One region of the Lysinibacillus sp. NPDC096418 genome, then DNA from elsewhere that is predicted to be linked to it. Evidence: riboswitches for the same ligand, from Rfam matches in the RefSeq annotation. Region 1 holds a riboswitch; each other region holds the start of a gene.
What was found. A riboswitch is a leader RNA that binds a small molecule or an ion and turns the genes downstream of it on or off. The one in region 1 is predicted to bind S-adenosylmethionine.
Positions count from the first base shown of each region.

Region 2: another riboswitch for S-adenosylmethionine. It lies ahead of ACIQZG_RS13610 (O-acetylhomoserine aminocarboxypropyltransferase/cysteine synthase family protein); the one in region 1 lies ahead of ACIQZG_RS06905 (methionine ABC transporter ATP-binding protein).
Region 3: another riboswitch for S-adenosylmethionine. It lies ahead of ACIQZG_RS06225 (cyclase family protein); the one in region 1 lies ahead of ACIQZG_RS06905 (methionine ABC transporter ATP-binding protein).

Region 1 covers NZ_JBIWEY010000005.1:89,966-96,114, reverse strand. Annotated here, with positions in the region: gene ACIQZG_RS06930 (acyl-CoA dehydrogenase family protein) at 1-110, shown strand, start outside; gene ACIQZG_RS06925 (arsenate reductase family protein) at 460-816, shown strand; gene gcvH (glycine cleavage system protein GcvH) at 896-1,276, shown strand; gene ACIQZG_RS06915 (toprim domain-containing protein) at 1,373-1,714, shown strand; gene ACIQZG_RS06910 (thioredoxin family protein) at 1,729-2,040, shown strand; SAM riboswitch class I at 2,093-2,204, shown strand; gene ACIQZG_RS06905 (methionine ABC transporter ATP-binding protein) at 2,500-3,528, shown strand; gene ACIQZG_RS06900 (methionine ABC transporter permease) at 3,518-4,186, shown strand; gene ACIQZG_RS06895 (MetQ/NlpA family ABC transporter substrate-binding protein) at 4,254-5,093, shown strand; gene ACIQZG_RS06890 (amidase) at 5,655-6,149, shown strand, end outside.
Region 2 covers NZ_JBIWEY010000017.1:1,114-7,262, reverse strand. Annotated here, with positions in the region: gene ACIQZG_RS13630 (DMT family transporter) at 1-558, opposite strand, end outside; gene ACIQZG_RS13625 (DNA-binding protein) at 720-950, shown strand; gene ACIQZG_RS13620 (homoserine dehydrogenase) at 1,001-1,987, opposite strand; gene ACIQZG_RS13615 (hypothetical protein) at 2,383-2,769, opposite strand; gene ACIQZG_RS13610 (O-acetylhomoserine aminocarboxypropyltransferase/cysteine synthase family protein) at 3,141-4,439, opposite strand; SAM riboswitch class I at 4,560-4,675, opposite strand; gene ACIQZG_RS13605 (glycerol-3-phosphate acyltransferase) at 4,833-5,465, shown strand; gene ACIQZG_RS13600 (DASS family sodium-coupled anion symporter) at 5,662-6,149, shown strand, end outside.
Region 3 covers NZ_JBIWEY010000004.1:127,410-133,558, reverse strand. Annotated here, with positions in the region: gene ACIQZG_RS06240 (methyl-accepting chemotaxis protein) at 1-1,684, shown strand, start outside; gene ACIQZG_RS06235 (hypothetical protein) at 1,914-2,267, opposite strand; gene ACIQZG_RS06230 (DUF2225 domain-containing protein) at 2,288-2,971, opposite strand; gene ACIQZG_RS06225 (cyclase family protein) at 3,474-4,211, opposite strand; SAM riboswitch class I at 4,303-4,404, opposite strand; gene ACIQZG_RS06220 (YuzC family spore coat inner layer protein) at 4,499-4,843, opposite strand; gene ACIQZG_RS06215 (helix-turn-helix transcriptional regulator) at 5,067-5,948, shown strand.

The sequences.
Region 1 (6,149 bases):
TGACGCTTTCTGCATTACGTAAACTAACACGCAACAATCCATACAATTTAATCGCGAAAAAACGTGAAGCTTCAGTGAAGCTAATTGACGCTGAAAAATTCGTGGTTTAATTTTATTGGCCTGGCTACTATAGTGGTAGCTGGGCTTTTTTTATTGTTAAGGAAACTATAAAGTTTAATCTGTGACATAGTTGTCGTCTAGGCTAAAGCGCAACATCATCGAGGTCGCTTTGATCCCACGGGCAAAAGTGGTGGCGCGCATACATTTACTTTGGGCTCGCAAGCAGCTATCGGATGTAAAACGAGCGCTTTAGTGCACTTGTTCTTTAGACGGATAGCCATAGCAAAGTGACGGGTAGAATGGTTAAAATGACGGATGATCACTGTAATAGGGTTTTATTTTATCTGTGCTTGTTCAGATGGTATACTACAGAAAAATGAAAAAAGAGGAGTTTTACTTATGACGATTCAATTCATTCAATATCCAAAATGTACAACATGTAAAAAAGCTCAAAAATGGTTAAATGACAACGGAATTGCTTATGAAGAAGTACACCTTGTAGAGCAAACACCAACAAAGGAACAATTGGAGAATTATTGGAAAGTAAGCGAGCTTCCGTTGAAGAAATTTTTCAATACTTCTGGTATCAAGTATCGCGAGTTAGGTTTAAAAGATAAGCTTGCAGATATGACCGAAGAGGAGCAGTTAGAATTGCTTGCTTCAGATGGAATGCTCATTAAACGCCCAATTGTGACTAATGGTAAAAAAGTGACTCTAGGGTTTAAAGAATCCGAATTTGGGGACACTTGGAAATAACGGCTTATAACCTTGTTTTTACTGAAAAAATATGGCACACTAAAAGTGATTGTATTACATAATTTTGGAGGGATTTTTCATGAGCACACCTAAAGACTTACGCTACTCTGAAGAACACGAATGGGTAAAATTAGAAGACGGCAAAGTACGTATTGGTATTTCACACTTCGCACAATCTGAACTTGGAGACATCGTTTTTGTTGAACTTCCACAAGTTGGCGACGAAATTAAAACGGACGACCCATTCGGTAGTGTAGAATCAGTAAAAACTGTTTCTGAACTATACGCACCAGTTTCAGGTAAAGTGGTAGAAGTAAATGCTGATTTAGAAGATAGCCCAGAATTCGTAAATGAATCACCATACGATAAAGCATGGATGATTGTTGTTGAACTATCTGACGCTTCAGAACTTGATAACTTAATGACAGCAGAACAATATACTGCAATGATCGAAGAATAATTTACAGTATGAATAAAAAGCGTCGGCGTATTTGCTCCGGCGTTTTTTCTTATATAAGGATACATTAGGTGAGTAGTGCAAATGGAGGTGGCCGCTGTGTTTGAAGGTAAATGTTTGATTGTTGAGGGGCGATCTGATAAGCTTCGTATCGCACCAATATTAAATGAAGAAGTCACAATTCTTTGTACAAATGGTACAATTGGTGTTCATCAATTAGAGGAATTACTGGATCCATATGAGCAATACGAGCTGTTCACGTTTTTTGATGCGGATGCATCTGGAGAAAAATTACGTGCATTGATGGACAGACATTATCCAGAGGCGGAACATTTACGGACAATGCCGACATATAAAGAAGTGGAGACCACGCCTAGAAGGGTGCTAGCGGCGATTTTATTACGTGCGCATTTCTCTATTCATAAAGAATATATTTTGTAAGGTTGCGTGAAAAAATGGAAGAGTGGTCAAGAGAACAATGGGAAGCATCTGTACAGTCGGGTGCAAAAACTGCGTTTTATTTATACACACCGATGTGTGGAACGTGTGCAGTGGCTTCAAAAATGGTGGACGTTGTTGAGCAGCTTCTACCGGATTTACCTTTAGGTAAGGCGAATCTTAACTTTATGGAGCAACTAGCATATGATTATCATATTGAAAGTGTACCTTGTTTACTTGTTAGTGAAAATGGAAAAGTGACAGAAAAGGTTTATGCGTTTCAATCCGTACCATTTTTGTACGAATTGTTGAAGAAATCAATTGACTGAACTTTGATCGCGTGGTAAAGTAACAACTATATTAAAAAAATCTTATATCGAACTCTTATGAAGAGTGGCGGAGGGAAGTGCCCTGTGAAGCCCGGCAACCATCACGATTGTGAAAAGGTGCCAAATCACCCAAAGAAATTTCTATTTTCTTTGACAGATGAGAGAACGGTTCAACGTATATGGTACGTGGCCCCTTCTACTTGTTTGTGAGTGGAGGGGGCTTTTTATATGCATTCAGCAAATGTGTTCCTATCTCGACATCGTAGTGAAAAGTTACAGGAAACGACCACTTCGATAGTTGATGAATGAACAAACATAGAGCCTCCGGCGTAAGTCACAGATTTTGAATTATGCGAGGACAATTCAAAATCTGGATGCATTGTTTTTCTGCGCGAAAGCAGAGAGTCAGCGGCAATTTCGTCAAGGCGTAATTGATTATGAAGAAAAGGAGTTTTCGCTATGATACAGCTTCAAAATATAACGAAGAAGTACAAAACCGCAAATGGCGAATTAACAGCAGTCAAAGATGTAAACCTTTCTATTAACAAAGGTGAAATTTTTGGCATTATCGGCTACAGTGGTGCTGGTAAAAGTACGATGATTCGTTTATTAAACGGTTTAGAAAAGCCGACATCTGGTACGGTGACGGTAAATAACCAAGAATTTTCAGCAATTAAAGGGCAAAAGCTTCGTGATGCTAGACAAAAAGTAAGTATGATTTTCCAACATTTTAACTTACTTTGGTCAAGAACAGTGGCAGAAAATATTTCTTTCCCACTAGAGATTGCAGGAGTACCAAAAGCACAGCGCGATACACGTGTGAAAGAGCTTATTGCATTAGTTGGATTAGAGGGACGTGATAAGGCGTATCCTTCTCAGCTATCTGGTGGTCAAAAGCAACGTGTGGGTATTGCTAGAGCACTTGCAAACAACCCGGAAGTACTGCTTTGTGACGAAGCAACGTCTGCACTCGATCCAGAAACGACAGACGCTATATTAGATTTACTAGTCGACATTAATGAACGATTAGGCCTAACGATTGTGCTGATTACGCATGAAATGCATGTTATTCGCAAAATTTGTCATCGTGTGGCGGTAATGGAAGCTGGGAAAGTTGTTGAACGTGGTGAAGTGCTACAAGTATTCCAAGCACCTCAAGCTGATATTACGAAAAAATTTGTATCGCAAATTACAGATACGAAAGAAACACAAGAGACAATCGCTCAATTAAAAGCACATTATCCAACAGGACAACTTGTGAAGCTTACTTTTGTCGGTGAAAAAACTGAGGAGCCTGTTATTTCACAATTAGTGAAAAAATTTGATGTAGAAGTAAGTATTGTACACGGGAATATTTCACAAACAAAAAATGGTCCATACGGTACGCTTATTGTACAAGTTGACGGCTCGGCAGAAAATGTGTCAGAGGCATTAAAGTATTTAAATACAGTTGAAGTTCAAACGGAGGTGATTGAACATGTTAACTAGTCTTTTTCCGAACGTCGATTGGGAAAGTATGTGGGCAGCTGCATACGAAACACTTTATATGACAGCCATTTCAACGGTAATCACATTTATTCTTGGACTAGCCATTGGGATTGTATTATTCCTAACGAGTCCGCATCAGTTATGGGCGAATAGGGTTGTCAATTTCTTAACAGGTTCAATTGTCAACATCTTCCGTTCGATTCCGTTTATCGTGTTAATCATTTTATTAATTCCATTTACAAAATTTTTACTAGGTACAATCCGTGGAGCAAATGCAGCTTTACCAGCACTTATCATTGGCGCAGCACCGTTTTATGCACGTATGGTGTTAATTGCTTTACGTGAAATCGATAGGGGTGTTATTGAAGCAGCACGTTCAATGGGCGCAAAAACGTCCACTATTATTTGGAAAGTTTTAATTCCAGAATCCTTACCGGCTCTTATATCAGGAATTACCGTAACAGCAGTAGCTTTGGTTGGTTACACAGCGATGGCTGGTATTATCGGTGCTGGTGGCTTAGGGAACTTAGCCTTCTTAGATGGTTTCCAACGAGGTCGTGATGATGTAACGTTGATGGCAACAATTTTAATCTTAGTAGTCGTATTCATCATTCAATGGATTGGCGATATGATTACATCAAAAACAGATAAACGCTAATCAAGTAGGTTATTCCGGTATATTGCCGCTAACATATTTTAGATAATAGAAAAGGGAGTGTAATCAAATGAAAAAGTTTTTAGCAGGTTTATTAATATCAGTACTTGTACTAGCATTAGCAGCTTGTGGCACTGATAAAAAGGAAGACGCTGGTTCAGGTAATGCAGATACAGAAAAAGTAACATTAAAAGTAGGTGCTTCCAATACACCTCACTCAATCATCTTAAAAAAAGCACAACCAATTTTAGCTGAGCAAGGGATCGATCTTAAAATATCAACATACCAAGACTATGTACTTCCAAATCAGGATTTAGAATCTAAGGACCTAGATGCAAACTACTTCCAACATTTACCTTATTTAGAGGGTGAAATTGAGGCGAAAGGTTATGATTTCGTCAATGCTGGAGCAATTCACGTTGAGCCAATCGGTATTTACTCTAAAAAATACAAATCACTTGAAGAACTACCAAAAGGTGCGACAATTTTACTTTCAAACTCAGTAACTGACCATGGTCGTATGCTAACATTACTTGAAGCAAAAGGCCTAATCAAATTGGCTGATGGCGTAAATAAAAATGAGGCTGAATTAAAAGACGTTGTAGAAAATCCTAAAAACTTTGTATTTGATGCCAACACTGCACCTGAAATGTTAGTGTCAATGTACGAAAACAATGAAGGCGATGCTGTTCTAATTAATGGTAACTATGCAATTGACAATGGATTAAATCCATTTGAAGATTCAATCTCACTTGAAGATACAAAATCTTCATATATAAATGTTATCGCAGTACGTGCTGGTGATGAAACAAAACCAGAAATAAAAAAATTAGTAGAAGTATTAAAATCTGAAGAAATCCAAAACTTCATCACAGAAGAATGGAAAGGCTCAGTCATCCCGGTTAAATAATTTACTTAGTTGAAAAAAATAGTGATATTAGTAGTACAAACCTAGATTATGGTTTGTACTATTTTTTTTTCGAGATTAGGTAAGGACGGTCAATTTAGAATCTGTTGTAAAACAAAGAGATTTCGATCATGTGTGCTGTAGAATTCTATGATTAGTTTTGAGGGATAAGTAAGTTACATATTCTTACATTTAAACAGGTGTGTCGATTAACAAATTCTCATTATTATCTATATAAAATTACAAAGTTGCGTTCAGCTTTGGGATGCTCACTTTCCATGCGGAAACAGGAGTATCGCTTCTACCCTCAATAAAAATGTATTAACACATGCTAGCATTGAGTGAGGAAATAACCAATCTTTTGATAAGTAGAAACCTCATATTCTCCTAGTTAGCGCAAATGACTTTAAATGTTATTACAAAGGGGCGTGTGGTTTTGGTTCCCATTATTGATATTTATCTACAAGAGAATTTCCGATATAGTATAACTTATCTAAATGAATGGAGATGTTTCATATTTTAAAAAATCGAATGATCAAGTTGACGGTAGTATGCATATTATTTATGTCATTGAGTATAGGTAGTACAACGATTAGAGCTGAAAACATTACTGTATTTGATCGATCTACATGGATATGGAATCCGTGGATACTTCTAGATAATGAAGTTGATACATTGAAATTTTTAGAGAGTAAACAAATTAACAAGGTTTATTTACAAGTTGATAGTGATGTTTCAACAAGCGTTTATCAGAAATTTATTGAAAAGGCTACGGCAAAAGGTATACATATTTATGCATTAGCTGGAGAGTCTTATTGGATTACAGAGAATGGCATGGAATATCAAAGTCAATTTTTGAAGTGGGTCGAGCGTTACCAACAGGAAGCAACAGATGCCCAACGATTTTTGGGTATACATTTAGATATTGAGCCTTATGATACGAATATTTGGTCGACAAAACAAACGTTGGCGATTCAGACCTATCAGCAGCTAATTGTACAAGCAAATAAAAAAGCACAGGTCTTAAAATTACCATTAGAGTTAGATATCCCTTTTTGG
Region 2 (6,149 bases), on a different contig from region 1:
TAATGCACATAGCGAAAATGTCATAGCGACTGCCGGTAATGCATCCTCACACATCATTAACTTTTTACTAACATTTGTGTAAAAAGCAAACGACACACCCGCACATAATGCCAGTATAATGCCACCTATATGTACTGATGCATCACCGGTATTCACAAATAGTAGTACACAACCAACGATTGCTAACGTAGTCGCACCTCCCCACACCTTCGTAGGGCGTACTTTCCACAACATCCACTCTAACACGCCTGAGAAAACTGGTGCGCTACCTATCGTCACTACTGTACCAATAGCAACACCCGTTAAACGGATCGATGAGAAAAACAACCCTTGGAATAACGCAATACTCGTTGCAGCCATTAATGTCCAACGCCATGACCACGTGCGTAAACGTATTTTACCTAGTGCTATTGCGACAACTAATAACAATCCTCCACCAATAGCTGAACGTACTGCAGCTACCGCTACTGGAGAAATACCATCATCTAAAAAAGTTTGTGTTGTACCAGTCATACCCCATAAGATAGCTGCCACCAACACAAAAAAATATGGGTACATACTCAAAAAACTGCACCTCAATCCTTACGATTATTAACTCTAACTATACCATTTCAATACATTCAGACAATTCTTTATTTCATAATATTTACTTTCAATAAGATAATAGGCGTTGTGGCATAAAAAAGTTATAATAAAAGCAGTAAAAAGGAGCGAACACTATGTATAAAACTTTAGAGGAAACCGCCATCGAGCTGGGGATGCCCGAGGATCAAGTGCTTCGCTATATCTATGAAGGACGGATTCGTTCTGTTTACGACGGCGAACAATTGCTTATAAACAGCAGTCAATTTAGCACTTATTTTGATCAGCTTGAGCGAATTAAAGAAGAAATCGAAATTTGGCGCAACACACCAATCCCTGAAGATATTGACGTCAAGGATGAAGACTAAGAATACGAAGCAAAAATTCCCGTGCAGCTAATTTGCCTGCACGGGAATTTTTAAATTGTTACGACAAAGCCTGCGCGTTTGCCGATAATTTCTGCGTAATCTTCGACCATAACACTTGCCGTTGGATACATACCTGCACCCGGACCAACTAGCGTTAATGTGCCAATATAATTTGTATTTAACGCTACTGCGTTGTTTACGTCATCAACTGGGTAAAGTGGATGTTCTTTATCAACTAATAGTGGGCCGACTTTTGCTACCACTTTACCATCTGCTAGCTTTTCAACCTCTGCAACATGGCGATAACGTAAGCCTTTTTCATTTGCTTCCTTCACTTGCTCCGCTGAAATACTGTCGATACCAATAACCTCAACGTCAGCCCAATCTGGTTGTTCACCAAATGCGAGTGCACTTAAAATCATTAATTTTTTGAAAGCATCTTGGCCAGATACGTCATTATACGGATCAGCCTCTGCATAGCCTAATTTTTGTGCTTCGGTTAACGCATCCGCAAATGACCAACCTTCCGCACGCATTTTCGTTAAAATATAGTTAGATGTACCATTTAAAATTCCTTGAATACGACTTACATCGTTTACAAGAAGAATATTTTTCATCGTTTTGATAACAGGAACGCCACCCGCTGTTGTTGCTTCATAACCTACAAAGACTCCATTTTTCTTTGCTAGCTCTTGCAGCTCAAGACCACGTTTAGCAAACATTACTTTGTTTGCAGTAATTACATGGCATTTATGCTCTACTGCACGTTTTAGGTAGCTGTACGCTGGTTCTTCATTGACAATCGCTTCAAATACGACTTGCATGCCTGGCTCTGCTAACACATCCTCCATGCTCGTTGTCATCAAGTGGGCTGTCCCCGGTACACGCTCACGACTAGCATCCGTTACCAAAATTTTTGCTACTTCTAGTTCAATGCCTAATTTATTCTTAAGTTCTTCTCGTTTTTCATTTAAAATATGGTAAATCCCTTGGCCTACTGTTCCAAAACCTAAGATTGCTGCCTTTATTGTTGCCATTACCGTCATTCCCTCCAACATACGCTTCGAAATTTGATCAATTCCGCCTCGGTGGAATTGCGTCCAGATTTTGAATTGTGCATCGCACAAATTCAAACAATTCAAAATTTAACTTAATGAAAATTGTAACGTAAAAAAATACATTACACAAGAAAAATCTCTCTAGAGAGGACATTTGTTTTCTCTAGATGTGCAATAGAAATCGGTTTCATTCCTTGTACTATACGTACTTTAGCACTTATATAATTTTGAATAAATATCGACGATTCATTTATTCATATAGAGTGCCCAATTATCTTTATTTCTTTCTATATAATTGTCTATTTATTTTTGGAGCAAAAAACTCGCTCTCCTATTTTAGAGAACGAGTAATAAATTCATTATATGAAAGTTTACTAGCTTGCTTTAGTTAATCGTACATAGTGATATTGAGCTAAAGCTGCTTGCACAATTTTTTCTTCAACTTGTGTAAAGTTTGGTACTGCATATGTGCGTTCTACTAATTGAAATGTACCGTATTTTAAATAGTATTCTGTTGCTGGTAATGAAATATGACTTCCACTATGTACCGCGTATGTTTCAAATACTTCCTTCACTGTATATGCTTCTTCTTTTGTATGCACAAATTCTTTAAAGGCTGTGTGTCCAAAAGCTTGTTGCCATCTCGTCTCAACTAACGAAAGTAAGTGCTGAATGGACATGTTATTTACAAATTCATTACTTTCATTTAATTCATAAATCAGATACGATGCAACGTTTTGTGCACTATAAACATTTCCCATTTCAAACACTCCTTCTTCTTCAGTTCTACAAGATCACGAGTAGTTACTGGCTATGCAACTACTCGCCTTTTTTTCTATATATTCAAAAGTGGGGGAGCACTTATGAAAACGTAATTTGTATTGTTATTCGTTTTGGTTGGTAACCTTCTAACGTTCAACTTAATCCCTAGTATACAACAAGGTTTTAAATAAATCAATAATACTTATAAAATTACTTGGTATTAATTTTAAAAAAATCTAGATTACTCATCAAATGGAATGAACTATTGATATAGCAACGTTTTACGCATTGCCGAATGAGGCATTTCGAATGAGAAAATACGTAAACGTTACAACTATCAATCTAGTTTATCTAAAAATCAAAGTACGAATTAAGCCTTTACTTGTTGAGCAGCAACAACTTGTGCAATAGCTTGTTCTAAATCTGCAATAATATCTTCAATTGCTTCTAAACCGATTGATAAGCGAATGAGCTCCTCCGATACACCAGTTTGAATTAGTTCTTCTGCCGAAAGCTGTTGGTGAGTTGTAGATGCTGGGTGAATAATTAAAGACTTCGCATCCCCTACGTTCGCCACGTGGGAGAATAATTTTACGCTGTCAATTAATAGACGACCTGCTTCTCGTCCACCTTTAATGCCAAATGTAAGCACAGAACCGAAGCCATTTTTCAAATATTTCTTCGCTAGATCATGGGTTGGGAAATCTTTCAAGCCATTGTAGTTTACGTATTCCACAGATGGGTGGTTGCGTAAATATTCAGCGACTGCTTGTGCATTTTCATTGTGTTTAGGGATACGCAAATGAAGCGTTTCTAAACCTTGTAATAAGTTGAATGCTGCATCAGCACTTAATGTTGGCCCGAAATCACGAAGTAATTGTACGCGCAATTTTGTGGCAAATGCAGCCGCCGCTGTATCAATTCCGTAACGTAGGCCGTGATATGATGCATCTGGTTCTGTAAACCTTGGGAAGCGACCTTTTGTCCAGTCAAATTTCCCCGCATCTACGACAACGCCACCTAATGTTGTTCCATGACCGCCAATCCATTTCGTTGCTGAGTGGACAACAATATCTGCACCAAATTCGATTGGAGTTGAGCCATAAGGAGAAGCGAATGTGCTATCGATAATTAATGGCAACCCATTTTCATGTGCAATATTCGCTACTGCCTCAACGTCTAATACTTTTAAGCTTGGATTTCCGTAACCTTCAGCGAATATCGCTTTTGTTTTTTCATTAATAGCTGAACGGAAGTTTTCTGGATTTGTTTCGTCTACGAATATTGTTTTAATACCGTAGTTTGGTAATGTGTTGGCTAGTAAATTATATGTGCCTCCGTATAAAGAGCTTGCTGCTACGATTTCATCACCAGTGCCTGCAAGGTTTAAGATTGAAAACGCGATAGCTGCTGCACCAGATGAAAGTGCTACTGCCGCTGTACCGCCTTCTAATAAAGCGACGCGCTTCTCGAAAACGTCTACAGTTGGGTTAGTGATACGTGTATATATATTGCCTGCTTCTTCTAAAGCGAAAAGACGTTGCGCATGAGCAGTGTCTTTAAATACGAATGCTGTTGAACGGTAAACCGGTACTGTACGAGAGCCAGTCACTGGGTCCGGCTCTTGGCCACCGTGTAGTAGTAGTGTTTCTGGTCTAAGATTTGTCATTGAATAATTCCTCCTAAATGGTTGTTTTTTTACGATGGTACCGGAGATGAGGAGGATTTTTGTGTAGAAAACAAAAACCCCCTTCAGTTAAGAAGAGGGTTGCGGTTGCAAGTTTTCCTCCCCTTATCTGCCAGATCCAATTAAAGAATCTGTAGGAATTAGCACCTTAGCAAGTTCGTCACTTGCTGGTTGCTGAAGCATCATCGGGCCTATCCCTCCGCCTCTCTTGATAAGAGTATGTGATTCAATTTCCATCGTTGTTACACAGTATAAACTTAGTATTTTTTTCTGTCAACACTAAAATTTTATATTTTCTGAACCTTCTGTCCTCTAAATCTCGTACTATAAATACATATACTACTAATAACTAAATATTTTTGAAAGGAGCTTTTTATGATTCAAGCTGTAATAATATGTATCCTTGTTGGTTACCTAATCGGCTGTATCCATGGCTCTAAAATAGCGCATCTTTTATCGGGCGTAGACTTAAAAAAAGCTGGGCATGGCAATGCTGGTGCCTCGAACGCTACGCTTACTCTTGGTTGGAAGTACGGCATTTTAGTAGCACTTATTGATATTGGTAAAGGGGTTGCAGCAATAATTGGAATACATCTATATTTCGCAGATTCATCATTATTTACAGGTGAACAAATTTGGCTACTAACCTATACGATTGCAGCTGGGGTTATTTTAGGACACAATTTCCCATACCATATGAGTTTTAACGGCGGTAAGGGAACTGCTTCAATTATCGGTATTTTACTAGCTGTCGATTGGAAAATTGGACTCTTCGCGCTTATTTTATTCGTCATATTATCCTTCGCTACAAACTATTTAATCGTAGGTGTACTTGAGTTTTATCTGGTCTTTTGTACAGCGACGTATCTATGGATTCCTGGTATTGGTCCTACCTTTATCGCAATTGGACTATTCATCATCGCGATTGTTCTGCACATTGAAAATATTAAGCGGCTCGTTCAAGGAACCGAACCAAAGGTAACGACTGCCTTTAAGAAAAATAAATAATATTCAAATAGATCTTTTGTCATTTCTGTGACCTTGAATTTTCTCGTAAAGACCCATGTTTTCTATGAATAGAGCATATCTTATATCCTTTCAAAATTAATAAAAAATTCACAAATTACTTTCTTAATAAAACATTTAACTAACCGAAGTTATAGGTAGTTATAACTATAATTGTGAATAGAAAGGATGAATCATTATGTCTAATCCCGATCAGGCAGTACCTAAAAGAAATTTAAAACCCTTATGGATTGGCTTAGCATTCACAGCACTTATTATTATTACTTTTTTACCAAACGATGGGGACTTACCTGTAGTTGGTCAACGAGCTTTAGCTATTTTAGCCTTCGCTATCATACTTTGGGTAACTGAAGCTGTATCCTATCCCGTCAGTTCTGCGATGATTATTGCAATTTCTGCCGTATCACTCGGTCTTGCGCCTTCCATGGAAGATCCTTCAGTTGAACTTGGCACAAAAGCAGCGTTAAAAATGGCACTCGGCGGTTTTAGTAACTCTGCTGTAGCACTAGTTGCAGCAGCTCTCTTTTTAGCAGCTGCTATGCAAGTCACAAATCTACATAAACGTTTGGCCTTATGGGTTTTATCGATGGTCGGTACAAAAACAAAAGCGATCGTTTTCGGTGCTATTTTAGTATCGATTGTATTAGCATTCTTTGTACCTAGCGC
Region 3 (6,149 bases), on a different contig from region 1:
AAAAATGGTAGCGCTGTTTTCTGCGTTAATTATACTAATGGGAGGTACTATTGGATTTCTTATTATCCAGTCCTCTACTAAACTAGTTATTCAATCTATGAGTGAGCAAGCGACTAAAATAGGAGAATATACGCTTAATAAAGTGGATGTAGGGAAATATAGTGAGATTCTAAAAGACAGAAAAGAAAATGATTATTATAAACAATTAAAAGAGGAGCTTGAGGGAATAAGAGTATCTAATGGTTTGAATTATCTTTATATAATGAGTAGAGATAAAGTAAATAACGGATATGAGTACTTTTATGTTGTAGCGGGGGAATCTGTTAAATTAGGTGATGTGGAAAAAAATAGTGCAGAATATGACAAGATGGTGCAAGCTTTTGAAACAGGACAAGCAACTGAAGGGGAATTAACCTCTGACGATAATGGGGATTTGCTTTCAATCTATATACCAATTAAGGATAAATCCGGGGAAGTGATTAGTGTAATCGGTGTGGATTACAATGCAACGGATATTTTCAACTTAGTGGAAAAAAATAGATTGGAGATGATTTTACTTATAGGTGTTTTCCTGATAATTAGTACAATTATTATTTTCGTTTTTACTAAGTTATTAACTAAACCTTTAGAAAATCTAACTGAGCAAGCAAAGAAAATTTCTGAAGGCGATTTAAATATACTTGTAAAAACGAAAGGCACGGACGAAATTAGTGCATTGTCACGTTCGTTTGAAAAAATGGTTGTCGATCTAAGGGAAATTATTGCGGATATCAATTCAACGACCTTTACAATGAATGGTACTACACAAGAGCTTAGCAAATTTGTGAAAACAACTGAAGAAGCTTCGGGTAATATTTCGCAATCGATGGAAGAAACAGCTGTAGGAATAGAAAAGCAATCAGAAGAAGTGAATATTATTTTAGAAATGATGACTAATACGCTGAATTTTCTACATCAGGGAGTTGCTCAAGTAAAAAGTACTGTTGAAAATGCTAAAATCTCAACTGATACAGCGGGAAAAGGTAAGGAGTCAATGCGTGAGGCTACTGTTCAACTTCATGAATTGATTAAAACTGTAGAATCTGCAACTGAAACGGTTCAAAGTTTAGCCAAACGTTCAGACGAGGTAGGAGAAATTATTAATGTAATTTCTGACATAGCAAATCAAACAAATTTGCTTGCTTTAAATGCGGCAATTGAAGCGGCAAGAGCGGGGGAGAATGGAAAAGGATTTGCTGTTGTGGCAGATGAAGTCCGGAAACTTGCTGAGCAATCTCAATCAGCAGCAAGTAAAATAATTGATTTGATTGGATCTATCCAAAAAGAGACGAATGAAACAGTCGTTAAGATGGAACAAAACTTGATGGCCGTTCAAAAGCAAGAAAAACTGATTGATCAAGGAGAAGAAGCCCTAAATGTTATTGTGAAAATGGTAGGACAAACAGAAAAAGATACAAATCAGATGGAGGGCATTTTTAATGAACTTCAAAAAGATTCCCAAAAAGTCTTGGAAGCTTTAGAAACAATCTCAGCAGTCATTGAAGAAAATACAGCGGTTACGGAGGAAGTTTCCTCAGCTTCCAAAGATCAGTCAACTGTAATTAGCCGCATTGTCGAAAATGTCCATAAAGTTGAAGAGATATCAGAAGTTCTTAAAAATAAAGTCGATAAGTTTAAACTATGAGGCTCAGGTAGAACATTTCAGATTTTTGCGAGGAGTGAAACGTTCGATTTGGGGGATTGTCAATGGGCGTGCCTTTACGAGCTACATGACAATTCTCCTTTGTTGTATGCTTGCTGATAGGCGTAACAAGAATACACAGAGCCTTGATTGCTTTGTAAAGAAAAACACCTCCGAAGTGAAGTGGGTACAGAGAAATCTGTACGCATCGTTGGAGGTGTTTTCTCTTGTTTTATTTATAATGATAAGTGCTTGGTTGTCGATCTCTTCGTTGAATTTGTTTAAACCAGGCTTGATCTTTTTCTTCTTGTTTTAATGTATTAACGATGGAGGATGAACAACTAACACAGGTTCTAGCTTGCGTTATTTTGCCGCATCGTTCGCATGGGGCACCGATATTGGGGAAAATGGTATTTTTTAATTTCCCTGCTTTCACCCATTTATAAAGCAAGTCGGAAGAAACGCCTGTTAATTCAACGACTTCATCATTTGATAAGGTACGATTATTTTTTCTTAGTAAAAAATGAAGTAATTCCGAAAAAATATCCTCTTCTCTCGCATCTAATTTTTTGCCAAACAGCTGCATTATACTTCGCTCCTCGCTTTTTAATTGATCGTTTCAGTGATATTGATAGGGTTCTCGTCATATTTATAATTTTCCCAACGGTTACGGGCCAATTTTCTGTATTTATTCGAAACGCTTCGATCCGAGATTAAGCGGGAGAATCCTTTTTTTGCTTCTTTTATATCTCCAAGGCGTAGACTCAACTCTGCATTCAAAAATTGAATTCGTTCCTCGCCTTCTTGGTTGGTAGCAAAAGACTTACTGTAAAATTCCCTTGCAGATTGTAAATAGCGCATTTCAGCTTCATGTTCATTTTTTAAGCGATAGAGCCACGCAATTTTCAAAGCTAGGTTTGCCATTAGAAGAGGTTCTTCCATCGAAGACTTTGATACAAGGTATGCTAGTTTATAGCTGACAATCGCATCATCTATCGTGCGTTCTTGGCAAATATTCACCGGTTTTCGTAGCTCTTTAATGTACAATTCATTAATCAGTAGCATGAAGGGTCCGTAAGTTCTCGTCATGGACTTGTGATAGGCGTAGCCACAGTGGGGACAGACAGCTACTTCATATAACAATGGATTCAAGCCTTCATAGACTGGCATGAAATCGGTATGTTCTTCAACGATCTTATAGCGATTTGGACGCACTTTATATGTTGTAAAATGCTTCTTGCAAAATTTGCAATCCACATTACTTTCGTAATAGTAAATGTTAAATCCCATAAGAACCAACTCCTTTACATCGGGTAAATTATCGTTTCTTTTGTTCTAGTAATACTCTGTATGTAATAATTCAATATATTTAATTCAATGTCCTCTTATTCTATCAATTATATGTAATTTGGTATACTCCTTTAGGATGACTATTACAATTCCTGCTACTTTCTCTTTTTCTTTTAAATGCAGATATTACTGAATTTGTCTTGCGATAGCATATACGGATGAGTTCGAAAGTTAATTGAATTTTAGTTTTCTGACTAATTCCTCAAGGGTGCCGGATATCAAAGTACGGGAGGAAATAACTACTTGTGAAGACAATTATGCCAGCTAACGTTTCGGGAAATTGCAACATTGGAACTGAAGTGTTTTCTGGAGTTCGTAACGTATTTTTATAAGATAGGATTGTTAAAAAGAAGTTGGAGGAAATTAAAATAAAAGAAGGGCAGTCAAAATCATTTAGAATGGTTTTGACTGTCCTTCTCTAGCTTGTTCTAAACACAATTAATTATGGCAAAATAGCAAATGAGCGAACTGGGAATCCGGATGCTTTTTCGGGTTTCGGAACGATATTAAAAATAATTGCACCTTTTGGTGGTAGCTTATCCAAGTTTGTCATGAGCTCGATTTGATATGTATCTTGTTCGAGTACAAAATATTCCCCATCTAACTTGCCATTTTTACGAAAATCAGCTGCTGAATCCGTGTCAAATGTTTCATGACCTATAGCACTTACTTTGCGCTTTTCAAAAAGAAAATTCAGCGCTTCAAATCCCCAACCAGGAATATGATTATTTCCATCAGCATCCTTATTATTGAAAGCTTCTTTATCTGGCCAACGTTTACTCCAATCCGTGCGAAGTGCAACAAATGTCCCAGCTTCAATTTCACCGTATTTTTCTTCAAAGTCCAGAATATCTTGCACACTTAAGGCGAGGTCGTGATTAGTTGCAGCCTCCTTCGATTTATCAATCACGATAAGTGGTAGGACAAGCTCCTTTAGTTCTAATTCATCCAAGTAGCGTGTGTCTCGCACGAAGTGAATGGGTGGATCGATATGTGTTCCGTATTGTCCCGGAAAAGTGAATTGTTGTGCAAAAAAACCATCTTCATGTGAGAATAGCGTTTCGAATTTAGCGTCGTCAAACATAAAAAAATGAGGTGAATCTGGTCCGAATGTGTGCGTTAAGTCGACCCACTCCTTTGATTTTAATAATTGAAGTGCTTGTAAAAGATCGTTTGTCATAATGTGTTTCCTACTTTCCTAGTATTTTAGATAAAAAAAGAGAACCCTATTTGTAGAAGAGGGTCCTCATGCATAATAACTGAAGTTAATCCTCTCATCTTTAAGGCGATTATCGCCGATTGGAATTAGCACCATGCTAGAGCTGGTTGCTGAGACTTCATAGGGCCAATCCCTCCGTCTCTCTTGATAAGAATATAAGTATATGAATTTTCAGAAATAAATAGTACGACTACTTTATCATATTAAATAGTAGTTTACAAGTTCAATAGGGATACTCTGTTAGTTGATTACCAATCTAAGATTAATGTCAGTCCACAACAAGCATGTTCAGTGAATCGAATTTGAATGCCGTCTGGTGTGAATTTAGTGTCGAACTTAATGGTAATACCAGTTGAGGTAATTAATTTATCAACTTCTGCTTTATTTGAAAGTTGTGCAGCGCTCATGAGATCGTGGGCAAACTGTTCTGAATCTGCAATTTTACTTGTTAGCAACTGGGATTGCTGCATAATGGCCTGAATACTTTTTGCTGAAATCTTTAACTGTCGTGTGTTTACTGGTGGAAACGAGTTGTTATTTGTCGGCATTGCCAATTGACTAGGGAATTGAGCAAGAGAAGGATGATTTGCCATTACCCACATCGGATAATGATTTGAGTAGGTAAAGTAGGGATAAGGATTGTAATACAATAAAATTCCTCCAATTCAATAGCTGATATCTTATCTTATGAATTGTTATGTCATTAGGTGTAATTACAACATTTTTGTACGTGCGATACGAGTAATGAAAAAAAGCAATATAAATCAAGAAAACCTTATTTTCCTTTGGTATCTTATGTTTAAGGGGGGACGAGAAATGAGTTACAGTCTTATCAACCAAAAATCCATTGATTATATAGAGGCTAACTTACATGAAGATTTAACGTTAGATAGTATTGCTCAGTTTGTTGGTTTCTCAAAGTATCATTATCATCGTATTTTTCAAAAAGAGGTTGGTGTAACTGCATCTGAATATATTCGGTATCGAAGGATTGCTAATGCGGCCAATATGCTACTCTATACGGATGAAAAAATAATAGATATTGCCTTCTATTTTCAGTTTGAAACACAAGAATCATTTACGCGTGCATTTAAGAAATATTATCAGCTACCGCCAGGACAATATCGTAAAATAATGGGTAAATTAACGGTGCAAAGGGAGGAAACTATAATGAGAAATGGACAATTGTTAAAAGGATGGACACTAAGTGGAAGTCACCCATCTAATTATAAGATGGGAATTGATAGAGAAATCTTTCATAAAGGGAAGGCATCTGGATTCTTAAGGTCTTCTACTGTGGAGTCTCAAGGTGAATTTGCTACGATGATGCAACAATTTAAAGCTGAGAAATACTTGGGCAAAAGACTGAAGTTGTCAGGCTTTATCAAATCTAAAGCTGTTGAAGGATTTTGCGGGTTTTGGATGCGTGTAGATGATGCACTTGGAGATGTATTGCAATTTGATAATATGAATGATCGCCCAATTGTTGGTGATACGGAGTGGAATCATTATCACATTGTTTTGGATGTACCGAAAAACAGCACCGTCATTGCTTTTGGTGTACTGCTCTCAGGAAGAGGTCAAGTATGGATTGATGAACTTAAATTCGAGGAAGTTGATAACAACACACCGACAACAAATATTGATTTTACTGGTTACCTGCTAGATGAGCCAACAAATTTATCATTTGAAGAGTAGGGCAGGAGTTCAAGATGTCGGATTCTAAAAATCAAAATTTAAGTATTGCTATTAGCACATTATTGATGGCAATTGTCATACTAGTAAAGTTTTTTATTGGTAATCAAGTTTTTACTTTCATAAGGGCGTTATTTCAACATTAAGTTTAGGATTACCGCCAAATATGCACATAAACAACCGTTTTTTAAAACTTTATAAGGT